DNA from 3 places in the Sphingobacterium sp. UBA6317 genome. Region 2 is predicted to be linked to each of the others. Evidence: riboswitches for the same ligand, from Rfam matches in the RefSeq annotation. Region 2 holds a riboswitch; each other region holds the start of a gene.
What was found. Region 2 has a riboswitch for S-adenosylmethionine ahead of B3E92_RS10445 (O-acetylhomoserine aminocarboxypropyltransferase/cysteine synthase family protein). Riboswitches for the same ligand answer to the same signal wherever they lie in the genome.
Positions count from the first base shown of each region.

Region 1: linked by a shared signal. The riboswitch ahead of metE (5-methyltetrahydropteroyltriglutamate--homocysteine S-methyltransferase) and the one ahead of B3E92_RS10445 (O-acetylhomoserine aminocarboxypropyltransferase/cysteine synthase family protein) in region 2 are both predicted to bind S-adenosylmethionine.
Region 3: linked by a shared signal. The riboswitch ahead of B3E92_RS03135 (5-oxoprolinase) and the one ahead of B3E92_RS10445 (O-acetylhomoserine aminocarboxypropyltransferase/cysteine synthase family protein) in region 2 are both predicted to bind S-adenosylmethionine.

Region 1 is NZ_DJTD01000035.1:176,177-180,491, forward strand. It holds gene metE (5-methyltetrahydropteroyltriglutamate--homocysteine S-methyltransferase) at 1-1,849, opposite strand, end outside; SAM riboswitch class I at 1,928-2,031, opposite strand; gene B3E92_RS11195 (response regulator transcription factor) at 2,216-2,905, opposite strand; gene B3E92_RS11200 (sensor histidine kinase) at 3,008-4,315, opposite strand, start outside.
Region 2 is NZ_DJTD01000034.1:80,202-84,516, forward strand. It holds gene B3E92_RS10440 (FUSC family protein) at 1-1,497, shown strand, start outside; SAM riboswitch class I at 1,680-1,792, shown strand; gene B3E92_RS10445 (O-acetylhomoserine aminocarboxypropyltransferase/cysteine synthase family protein) at 2,048-3,358, shown strand; gene B3E92_RS10450 (homoserine O-acetyltransferase family protein) at 3,392-4,315, shown strand, end outside.
Region 3 is NZ_DJTD01000011.1:120,841-125,155, reverse strand. It holds gene B3E92_RS03155 (hypothetical protein) at 1-191, shown strand, start outside; gene B3E92_RS03150 (hypothetical protein) at 223-531, shown strand; gene B3E92_RS03145 (DKNYY domain-containing protein) at 548-1,174, opposite strand; gene B3E92_RS03140 (hypothetical protein) at 1,338-1,643, shown strand; gene B3E92_RS03135 (5-oxoprolinase) at 1,674-1,937, opposite strand; SAM-I-IV-variant riboswitch at 2,004-2,097, opposite strand; gene B3E92_RS03130 (DUF3050 domain-containing protein) at 2,307-3,077, shown strand; gene B3E92_RS03125 (TolC family protein) at 3,342-4,315, shown strand, end outside.

The sequences.
Region 1 (4,315 bases), on a different contig from region 2:
GTTCATCGATTTGTATGATTTTGATACCTGCTTTTTCCAAGGCTTGTACTTCATCCAAGATCGCCAATGCAATTTGGTAAGTCGTTGTTGAGCGCGGTTGATCGTTACGTACGAAAGACCATTGTAAGATTGTTACAGGACCAGTCAACATACCTTTAACCGGACGATTTGTCAATGATTGTGCATATGAAGACCAACGGACAGTCATATCTTCAGGACGGTATACGTCACCATAGATAATCGGAGGTTTTACACAACGTGAACCGTAAGATTGTACCCAACCATTTTGTGTGAAAGCGTAACCAGCCAATTGTTCACCGAAGTATTCAACCATGTCATTACGTTCGAATTCGCCGTGTACTAATACGTCGATATCCAATTGCTCTTGAAGACGGATGGTGTTTTCTGTTTCTTCTGCGATTGCTTTATCGTATTCTGCCTGCGTAATAGCACCCTTTTTCAGATCTGCTCTCCATTTACGAACATCTTTCGTTTGTGGGAATGAACCGATAGTTGTGGTCGGGAACGCCGGTAAGTTGAATTTCGCTTGTTGCGCTGCTTTACGGTCTGCAAATGCTGAAGTGCGTTTTGCATCGTCATCAGTAATATTGCTTGTACGTGTTTTAACCTCTGGTTTGTGGATCAATGGAGAGGTACGGCGGCTTTCAGCAGCCGCTTTGTTCGCTTCGAAGCGTTTTGCTGTTTCAGCATCAACTTCTCCCTCCGCTAGTACGGCTAAGTCTTTTACTTCAGCTAATTTTTGTTTAGCAAATGCTAACCAGTTTTTTACTTCAGCTGGTAGCGATTGTTCATTGTGTTCATTGTCTAAGTCAAAAGGAACGTGCAACAGTGATGAAGAAGGAGCTACCCATACACGGTCTTTTCCTAATGCATCAACAGCCTGTTTGATTTTAACCAATGATTTTTCGTAATCATTTTTCCAGATGTTACGGCCTTCAACAATACCTAAAGATAATGTTAATGAAGCAGGAACTTTAGCCAATACCGTATCCAATTGATTTTCACCGCGTACCAGATCCAAATGTAAAGCATGGATAGGTAGGTTAACTGCGATATCTTCGTTGTCTTTTAAAGATTCGAAGTAAGTCGTTGCGATTAATTTGATATTTTTTGCTGCTGCAGCTAATTTTTCGAAAGTAGGTTGATATAAAGCTTTTACTTTAGCATCTAAATCCAATGCTAAGAAAGGCTCGTCAATCTGAACATATTGTGCACCAGCATCAGCTAGTTTAGCTAGTATTTGCTCATATACTGGAATAAGTTTATCCAATAAATCGATACGGTCGAAGCCAGCTTCTTTTTCTTTACCGATCAAAAGGTATGTAATAGGACCTAATAGAACTGGTTTAGTATCGATGCCCAATGATTTTGCTTCGTTGTATTCATTTAAGAATTTTTCGGAAGTCAATTTGAATTCTTGATCTTTGGTGAATTCTGGTACCATGTAGTGGTAGTTCGTATCCAACCACTTGGTCATTTCCATTGCAGTCACGTCGATTCCTTCTTGTTGGAAACCGCGCGCCATGGCAAAATATAGATCTAAACTGTAATTGTTGTCTACTTTATTCAATAAAGAATGGTAGCGAGCAGGAATTGCACCAACAGTGAGGGTTAAATCCAATACTTGATCGTAAAAAGAGAAATCATTGGAAGGGATCAAATCTATTCCAGCATCTTTTTGTGTTTTCCAATTGCCTTCACGAATTTTTTTTGCTGTGTCCAATAATTCCTCAACAGAAGATTTTTTAGCCCAATAGGCCTCATTGGCTTTTTTCAATTCGCGGAACGCGCCCACACGAGGGTAACCTAAATTGTTAGTCAATAACATAATGAATGTTTTTAATATTTCTTTTTCAACTATATTTCTTGCTAGAGAGAGAAGGACACACTAGAATTTGGTGACTTCGGCTTATCATTCCCATATCAAGTAGGGTAGAATTTAGCACCTTGTCAAGGGACAGGTTGCTAAGGCTTCATCGGGTCTATTCCCTCTGCCTTTCTCTATAAGCGACGCTAAGTTAGAACATTTCTTTTTGAAATGCAAATTTTTTATAAAAGTGCGTCAATTTTTTATATTCTACTAAGGATGAAATTGTTTTGTTCTTTTATTTTCATCCACGAATTCGAGTAAGTCACGCTTGAATACGTGTGTAGCATAAAAAGGGGAATGACTATATTTTTCATTCCCCTTTTTTTAGCTGACCAAAAGTTTGTAACCTTTTCCGTGCACATTGACAATTTCAACTTTGCTATCTTCTTTTAGATATTTACGAAGTTTACTGAGAAATACATCCATACTTCTACCCGTAAAATAGTTATCATCATGCCATATTTTTAACAACGCTTCTTCCCGGGTCAGCACATCATTTTTCTTTAAGCAAAGCAAGCGGAGTAGTTCAGCTTCTTTCGTGGAGAGTTTTTGCATCTGTCCTTTGTAAGAAATCTGCTGACTTGTATAATCAAAGAAATAATCGCCAATTTCAAATTTATCCGCAACCACTTCTTCTTCTTTGTCTCGAACACTGCGTTTCAGCAAAGCATTGATGCGGAGCAATAATTCTTCCACTCGAAAAGGCTTGGTGATATAATCATCTCCTCCTAGCTCAAAGGCTTCGGTCTTATCTTCCATCATCCCCTTTGCTGTGGCAAAGATAATAGGAACAGTATTGTTTGTTTTTCTGATTTCACGTCCAACTGTAAATCCGTCCTTTTTTGGCATCATGACATCAAAAATACAAAGGTCGTAGTTATTTTTTTTGAATTGAGAAATCGCTTCATCTCCATCCGTGCATAATGTGACGTCAAATTTTCCCTTTAATTCGAGATAGTCTTTTAAAAGATCCCCCAAATTAGGATCATCTTCTGCTAATAATATCTTTTGCATAATGAATATATTAATTTTCACCAATGTCCCTTGATGCTGATAAATCAGCCTTCCTCAACCTTTGAAATTTTTTAAAGAGGAAATATACAAAAAAGGAACGTTTTATTTTTTAATAGGCAAAATTACTTCAAAGGTCGTGCCTTTATCTTTTTCACTTTTAACTGTAATTTTTCCGTTCAGCCTTCTCAGAATGTCCTGTACATAACTTAAGCCAAGGCCAAATCCTTTGACATTATGAACATTCCCAGTTGGAATACGGTAAAACTGGTCGAAAATCTTTTGCAGGTGATCCCGGCTCATCCCAATACCATTGTCGGCTATGGTGACAACAATGGTGTCGCCAACATTTTTTGAATTGATGTTGACATGTAAATCTCCTTTGCTGTACTTGATGGCATTATCCAAAAGATTGTAAAATACATTGGAAAAATGTAACTCATCACCAACGACAACATCCTTGGTCGCTGCAAGATCTATACTGAATTTCCCGCCAATATTTTGCATCCGTAGCTGCATACTATCCGTTACTGCCGAAACAAGATCATTGATGCATACTTCTACCTGGTCGAGTTTTAGCGTTTCTTTTTCTAGTCTTGCCAAATCGAGCACACGTTCAATATGATTTCCGAGTCTAACATTTTCGTCGTAGATGATATTAGCCAATTTCTGAACGCGCTTGTGGTCGGCATTGATGTCTGGATCTTTAAGTGACTCACTGGCAATCATAATTGTTGCAACAGGTGTTTTAAACTCATGCGTCATGTTGTTGATGAAATCCGTCTTCATTTCCGAAACTTTCTTTTGTCTGAAGATGATAATCAGTGTATAAGCAAAACACCCCACCAACAAGAAAAGCAGTGCCAGCATGGGCAGCAACAGATAGCCCATATTATCGGCAATTATCGCCTTTTTATTGGGGAAATAGATGGTTAATTTTCCTGGCGCAGCACCGATATCACCTTTAAAAAGTGCCGTTGAGTATTTGGTTGTATTTGTTGGGTTATTTAAAGCGGCTTCGTTTAAAATATTATTTAGTAATATATTGTTTGTGCTCCATATTTCAATATTGAAAGGAGCTTTAATGTCGCGTTGAGCCAACTCCTCTTTGATAAGTTCTTGAACGATGATCACATTCAATCGATCCTTTAATGGACGTTTAGCAAGCTCCATTCCAATAGCAATATCTTCGATGTAGTCTGCTTTTTTGCCGCCCAGCATGGCAACGGAATCATATACATTAAAGCCACTCCACGCGTTTTTTCTGTTGAGGATATCCAATCTTTTTTCCAAATCAGAAATTGTTTTCGCAAGTTTCGCATTCTCTCTTGGAGGTAATGTGGCTACCCGGAATTTTGTTTGTTGATTGACCAGTGGGTCCATTAGGGGGATAACAAACCGCGTGCTATCGTC
Region 2 (4,315 bases):
CATGCCATGGCTAATGGCTTTCATGGATTGTCCCAATTTCTATTGATACGATCACAGTCTTACGATCCCGATATTCCTTTGAATATTACGTACAGTCGCGTAGGAAAAATTCATGGCCAGATCAGCGAACAGCAGGAACAAATCAGGTCTCTTCTGTTTCGAGAAAAAAAAATCATAAGCCAACAGTGGCATAAAAGCAATTATTGGCTCAGTCAGGTTTATGGATTAATTGACCTCCATGAGTTAATTATTGCGCTTGATCATGACTACGATGCAATTCGCAAAAATCTTGCAGACACGGGCAGCCTCCCCTTAATTCGTCACACAATCAAATTATTAGCGTTAGAAATCGATAGCTTTTCACAACCCAACAAGAGGTTCCGGTATGCACATCAATTATACCATAATAACTTTAAAATTAATGCCCTCTTACGGGATTTAAAAGAAATTCAAGAACAACAGGCCGATCCAGCAAAAGGTATATTATGTTCGATCATAAGCAACATCGAAGCAATTATTGATGTACTCAACAGAATCCAGGTCGCTTTTTATCAAAATCAGGAAATTCAGGATAAGATTGACACCAGCGAGTACCAACAATTTATCAGTCGACCATTACGTAATCTCGCTGATCTAAAAAGTAAACTCCATCTGAATAATCCGCTTTTTCGATTTGCGGTTCGGATGGCTCTTCTTTTTGGAACAGGTGCATTGATCGGTATTTTATTTTTGGATTTTAAATATACCTATTGGATCTTACTGACGATCGCTATTGTTGCCAGGCCAGCATTTTCAATGACAAAAACCCGTAATATAGAACGTATTGTCGGTACATTCTCGGGTATTATAGTTGGTGTGTTCTGCTTAATTTCTATTCATTTTCTTCCAGCACTCCTAACCACAGCTGCATTGGGTCTTTTTGGATTCTTTTTGTTCAACCGATCTAATTATATGGTCAGTGTCATCTTCATTACCTTGGGAATTGTAATTGCGCTCAATCTGTTCGAAGGCAACATCAATCTCATTTTAGGCAGCCGAATACTTTTCACACTGATTGGAGCATTCTTGGCTATAGCGGGTTATTTCTTGATACCTGTACGCCAGAGCACAGGCATGGTTCAGCTGGCAAAAGAGGTATCCCTTTACAACGCGCATTATTTCCAGATCATCAATAACCGTCTGTCGGACGAACGACAAAGTTCGTTTGATATACGACTGGCTCGTAAAAAGGCGCAGACCGCTATGGCCCTGTTTTCAGACGCCATCAATCAAATGAAAAAAGAACCCGAGCACAAATGGATGGATTGGTCACATATTCACCATTTTCAGGCACTCGCATATCAGGTCAATTCCCATTTGGTGGGCCTTTCGCTATCGTTAAGCAAAAAGACGAATCGCCACCTCGCCTATGATATCCATAGTAGAATCGATGCGCTTAAACCTCTTCTAACAGATTTAAATCAAACTGCAGAACGGATCAATTTAAAGAAATCATAATACCCGATTGACAGTTACTTTTGCGGTTTCATCGGAAGATATGTGATGCCAATCGGCATGTTATTCAAAATTCCTTTAACTAAAAAATAGCATTTCTTTTGCTTTAATAAAAAAAGAGTTTATATTTGTGTCGTCTTCGAAAGAAGATTTCTAATCAACACCTCCCTTCATCAGTAGGTCTTGATTTATAAAGAAGTGGCGAGAGACTGGCTCAATGACCCACTGGCAACCTTCAATTTGTTTGAAAAGGTGCCAATTCCTGTCCAAAACAATATCGTTTTGGAGCATATAAATGACATAAGACAATGATTATTAAATTACTGAAGTCCATTAAAAATTCAGGTTCAACACAAGTGAACCGCACGATAAGCGAAAGTGTAACCCATCGTACAATTGTATCGATGCGAATGCGTATGCATATGCACTTCCATGCTTGTTAAAAATCATTTCCGTTTTCTTGGATAAAGATTTAACAGACCCTTCAAGGAGGTGTGTATGCTTCTCTTTTTACTTTGCAATTTCTTTTTGAACCCTTAAAATCTGATATATTATGTCTTCAAACAAAAATTTAAAATTCGAAACTCTTCAGGTTCACGCTGGTCAAGTCGCTGACCCTACTACGGGATCTAGAGCAGTTCCTATATATCAAACAACATCTTTTGTATTTGAAAATGCCGAACACGGCGCAAACTTATTTGCATTAAAGCAGTTCGGTAATATTTATACACGGATTATGAACCCTACTACGGATGTTTTCGAACAACGTATTGCGGCACTGGAAGGTGGAGTTGCAGCTGTTGCTGTTGCATCCGGCCAGGCGGCACAGTTTATAGCTTTAAATAATATTTTGGAAAGTGGTGACAATTTTGTTGCGGGATCCAACTTATACGGCGGTACATTCAACCAGTTTAAAGTTTCTTTTAAGCGCCTAGGCATCGAAGCTCGTTTTGCAACAGACGCCGAAGCAGATAAAATTGAAGCGCTCATTGATGATAAAACAAAAGCAATCTATGTTGAAACAATCGGAAACCCAAGTTTCAATATTCCCGACTTTGAAAAAATTGCTGCCGTAGCAAAAAAATATGACTTACCATTAATCGTCGACAATACTTTTGGAGCCGGAGGTTATTTATTTAAACCTCTGGAGTATGGTGCAAATGTGATTGTTGAATCGGCAACTAAATGGATCGGTGGACATGGCACAAGCATTGGCGGTGTCATCGTCGACGGCGGAAACTACAATTGGGGCAATGGAAAATACCCGCAATTTTCCGAACCATCTGAAGGCTATCATGGTTTAGTATTTTCCGAAGTTTTCGGTGAAAGCGGACCATTCGGAAATATTCAATTTGCCATTCGGGCGCGTGTGGAAGGGCTCCGGGATTTCGGACCAGCACTCTCCCCTTTCAATTCATTTTTATTATTACAAGGACTTGAAACCTTGTCTTTGCGGGTGCAACGCCATGTAGACAACACTTTAGAGGTCGCAAAATGGCTTGAGGCGCATCCACAGGTAGAAAAAGTAAACTATCCGGGATTAAAAAGCTCTCCGAGCTTCGCTAACGCACAAAAATACCTTAAAAATGGCTATGGCGCGGTACTTTCTTTCCAGCTTAAAGGTGACGCAGCGCAAAAGGCCAATAGCTTTATCGACAGCTTAGAATTGATCAGTCATTTAGCCAATGTTGGTGATACGAAGTCATTGATTATTCATCCAGCAGCTACAACCCATCAACAATTGAGTGATGAAGATCAAGCCAATGCCGGAGTCTTCAAAGGCTTATTACGTCTTTCTGTAGGAATAGAGCATATTGATGATATCAAAGCTGATTTACAACAAGCTTTTGATAAAATTAAATAATCAGATTTTTTCGGCTTAAAACTTAAACGTGAAATGAGTAAGCATATATATCTGCACCCGGAGCCTTTTGTATTTGAAAATGGAAGAGAGCTTACTGATTTACAAATCAGTTATGAAACATTTGGCAAACCCAACGCAGATCGCAGCAATGTGATCTGGGTTTGTCATGCATTAACGGCCAATGCAGATGTGCTGGATTGGTGGTCCGGTCTTTTTGGAGCAGGTGAGTTGTTTGATGCAAACGATTATTATATTATTTGTGCCAATGTCATAGGATCAGCATATAATAGCAGTAATCCGCTATCTGTAAACCCAGCAACCGGACAACCCTATTACCTATCTTTCCCCGAATTCACAGTGAGGGATTTGGTTCACGCACATCAAGTCCTTGCGGACCACCTGGAAATCAAACAAATAGAGATCCTTATCGGGGGGTCATTAGGCGGTCAACAAGCATTGGAATGGGCCGTATCGCACAGTATAACCATCAACAATCTCATCGTGGTTGGAACAAATGCCGTCCACTCACCATGGGGTATTGCATTCAATGAAAGTCAACGTCTGGCCATTACAACTGATCGAACCTTTTACGCCAATCACCCTGATGGTGGAGCTAAAGGATTGAAAGTTGCACGCGCTATGGCACTGTTGTCTTACCGCAACTATACAACGTATGCCAACACGCAAAAGGAAGATGATAACGAAAAACTCGATCATTATAAAGCATCCTCCTATCAGAACTATCAGGGTGAAAAATTGGTGAAACGCTATAATGCGTACAGCTATTACTTCCTGACCAAAGCAATGGACAGCCACAATTTAGGTCGGGGAAGACGATCTATTGAATCTGCTTTGGCGAGCATTGATTGTCCAACTTTAGTCCTGAGCGTTAATACAGATTTGTTGTTTCCGCCACAAGAGCAACAATTCATCGCGCAACATGTTCCCAATGCCCAT
Region 3 (4,315 bases), on a different contig from region 2:
AGAAGATTGACCGGGATAAAGCCATACCCTTGGATATGATCCAAGCTTGCCAGCAACTGAAACGGGGCCGATTGCGTATCGTGCTCAAAATACCTTTTGAGGGACGGTACTATTTTGAGGTGTCCGACAAGATTGCAAAGCATATCAGGGAATGGGTCATGTTGCAGGTGCCAATAGAAAAAGAGCAATAAAATATATTAGGTAAACTTTAATAGATAGATTATGGAAAAAGTAAGGGACAATACCTGGAAATGCCGAGCTACTGGTAAAGTTGGATTTCCTTCTTTAATTGAGGCGCAATGGGCAATGCTTCACTTTAAGTTCAGATCCCGGATGAGAAACAAACTGGATGGTAAACGTATCAAACACAGGATGGGTAAAGATGCCTGCAAAAGGGCTTATTATTGTAAGTTCTGTAAAGGTTACCATATTACCACTTGGGAAAAAGGTCACTTTAATAATTACAAGACCAAAGCCGAATCCTGGGAGATACCGAAAGTATTAGGAAATTGGAATTATTCAATAGAATAATCCCGTGGTCTATTTTCTATTCTAATTTTTTTCCTCTATAATATTCATTCCAGCTATCCTTCGCATAACCTTTGCCCAGATATTTAAATGTAAAAGCAGTTGCATCTTTTATCTCCTGACCAAAATAATAGACTTTCCAGCTATCTTTGCTGTATCCATCGCCGAGAAGAACAAAGCTTTGGTCGGATACATCTTTTAGTCGATTGCCTCTATAATAGACATTCCAACTGTCTTTGGCATATCCTTCATCCAGTATTTTAAAGCTGGGCGCAGAGACATCTTTAATCTTAACGCCACGATAATAGGCATTCAAACTATCTTTGGCATATCCCCAACCAAGTGATTGGAAAGAATGTGGCGATACATCTTTAATCTTAACGCCACGATAATAGGCATTCCAGTTGTCTATTGCATAAGCATTGCCAAGGTCTTTGAAAGATCGTGCATCGACACCTTCGACCATCTTATCCCTGTAGAAGATCCGGTTGCCTATGTTGACATAATCGTTTTCTCTGTCATGTCGAAACGTCGTCTGAGACGTAGATCTTTTATTGTGACGACCTTGTTGAGCAATACTTTTCTCCAATATACATAGCAATGCAAAGGAAATAACAAGCATATTTTTTAAGTGGATAAAGGCCATAATGTATCTGTTTTATAATATGATATTTATATTGAATCACTCCTTTATGACCAAGATAATTCACCGAAGATTTAATCATTTTATCATTTTATTTCTCGTTATCCTTATCCGTTTCAAATGCAACTATTTTGGAATCCAAATATTTTTTTGTATATTGCTGGTTATGAGTTTTAAAGAAAAATTAGAGAACTGGCGCACGTCAATCAATCGCGCCGGTAGTGGTGAGGAATTGTATATTTTGCTTTTGAACTATAAAAGGTTTATCAACAAAAATTGGGTGGACGATTTTGGCGATCCGGGCAACTGGAAATCGGAATTAAATCAGGTCATCAGCAAAGTAAGAAACAAGGTGGATGTAGCAGATATCAGAGCCTGCCAAGATTTATCGTCCTATCAGGACGATGCCCGGCAGACCGCACATTCACTCAATCATACCTTAAAATATCATCACTCATTGACAAAAGGGTAGGCTAGGCCTACCTTTTTTTGCCGATAACGATTACTGTAAAGGAATCAGGACATTCTGTTCCAAGCGTACAGGGACATGCTTCACCGAGGTAAAACCGTCTTCCTTGGAAATGATGTTGGAAAGATCCAGTCCTCTTTTGGAGAACGTACTGATCAAAGCTGTTCTAAAGGTTGCTTTGGCTGAACCCCAGCCTTGTCCTAAAATCGTGTCATTGTTGAGCTGGATCAGTTCATCTGTTGAGTAATAACTGAATTTTTCCAGTAAGTGTTGGTAAAGATTTGTTGTAGTAGCCATACAATTTAAAAATTTAAAGGATTAAACCATAAACTGTATCCAGATCTTGTTGGGAAAATAATCGTTCTGTGACGTTTATTTTGGTCGAAACCCGTATTAATTTACCACCGCGGTGCCTCCACTCGGTTGGTATTGCATCATGCAATTCTGAATACTCTACAAATATAGTAGATTATTTTTTATAATAAAAATATTTTTGTTTTTAAGGGTAAATGAGCGCTAACAACAGGAATAAGGCGGTCAAAAGCGAGGCGCGTTGTTGGCTGTGATTTGGTTATGAAGCGGATAGCTGGGCGAAAAATTTATCATGTTACTGTAATCTCATCGAAAATACTTTTAAAAACAGAGATAAGACAATACTTTTGCGCCATGAATAGAATTGCGGAAATTAACGAATACATTGCTACCGAACGCGAGGTATTATTGCAACACCCTTTGTATCGTAAGATCAAAACGATCAAGAATCTACGTTCTTTTACAGAAGGGCATGTGTACGCTGTATGGGATTTTATGTCTTTACTAAAAGCTTTACAGATTAAATTGACCTGTACGACTTTACCTTGGTTTGCGAGTGAGCATCCATCAACACGCTATCTAATCAACGAAATTGTATTGGCTGAGGAATCGGATGAATACATTGATGGCCGCCGTTTGAGCCACTTTGAGATGTATCTGGACGCCATGGATGCCATGGGTGCCGACCTTCATCTGGTCAACAAATTTATTGCTCAAGCCAAAAAATCGAACAACATATTCGATGTCATTGCAACGACCACATTGGATAAGCGGATCAAAGACTTTTTGAATTTTACATTCGAAGTGATTGCTGAGGGCGAGGTGCATAAAATTGCTGCTGCATTTACATTTGGACGCGAAGACCTTATTCCGGGAATGTTTACCTCTATTTTGGAAGAAATTAAAACAAACTTTCCTACAGCCAATCTGGACAGCTTTATTTATTATTTTCAACGCCATATTGATCTTGACGGCGACGAGCATGGACCGTTGGCGATGCAGATGATCACAGATCTTGCGAAGGACGATGAGGTTAAATGGACGGAAATGAAAGAGATCAGTAAAATTGCGCTACAAAAAAGAATACAGTTGTGGAATGCAATAGAAGATTCCTTATACGGATAATCTATTATTATACCATCGAGTAAGGCCTTTCAAATCATGATTTGAAAGGCCTTTTTTATGTGCTGTAAAAAAGGATATTGTAAGGGCTTATTGGCAGATAGTGGTCTTTTTGTTTGAATTGATGAAAAAATGTCTTTTTTTCGTAACATATTGGCGTTTGTGAAGAAATCCAAGTTCCAATAAGTGTCTAAGTTTGCTACGCAAAAAAATAATAGAGCACACGTGAACTTTTTTCCTCCCTATTGGGCAAAAGGCATACTAACCATGGGATTGTTAGTATGCGTTATTTCGGACACCTTCGCCCTCGATTCTTTGCGCATGTCCCTGAAAGACATGATCGACAAAGCGCTACAGAACAGTAAATACATCGAGCAGTCTTATTTGCAGCTCAAAGAAACTGAGGTGGCAGTACAGCAGCAACGCATGGAGTTGCTCCCTAAGATTTCCGCCAGAGCTTCTGCTAGTTATGCAAGTAATATGCCTGTATATGACCAGGGGCTTTTAAATAAACCTTCCCAGCATGATATCATTCACTACTTGTACGATAGCGGCCTGGATTTTTATCTGAACCTCTACAATGGGCATCGGGACCTAATGAAAATAGAGTCCAAAAAACTGGAAAATGAGCTGGCTAGAATCGATTGGAAGAATGCCGCAGCACAGACGAAATTGGAGGTTTGCAATCTTTTTTTGGATTTGGAACTGTCGTATAGTAACCGATCTTTAATCGAGCAGGATATTGCTGATCAACGGGTACAGCTCAAGGAGATTGAGCATCTGTATAAGGCGGGCGTGGTATTACACAGTGACGTCTTGCGTATTTCGTTGGAACTTTCGAAGCGGGAACTGTTGCTCGTGCAGATCGGTCATGATATTCAGGCTGCAAATCAGAAGCTGCAGCTAATTGGCGGTATTACAGCAGAGATTATCCCCTTGACCGAACCTTTTAAAGTGGAAAGCCCCAGCTATGAAGCGCTTGTTGCCGAAGCGCGAAGCCATGCTTTTTCCCTTCTAAAATCCGAACAGGAAGTTGTTTTGAAGAAACTGTCGGTCAAACAGGCGCGATCAAATTATCTTCCTGAGTTGGGTTTGACCAGTACATTTACCTTTGCCAATCCACAGGTCTTCTTGTATCCCTATAATCCCAGCTGGTATAATCTGAGTATCACAGGGCTCAAATTAAACATACCGATCTCGGCTATCTATCTCAATAAAAACGTGGTGCGCGGAGCACAGAT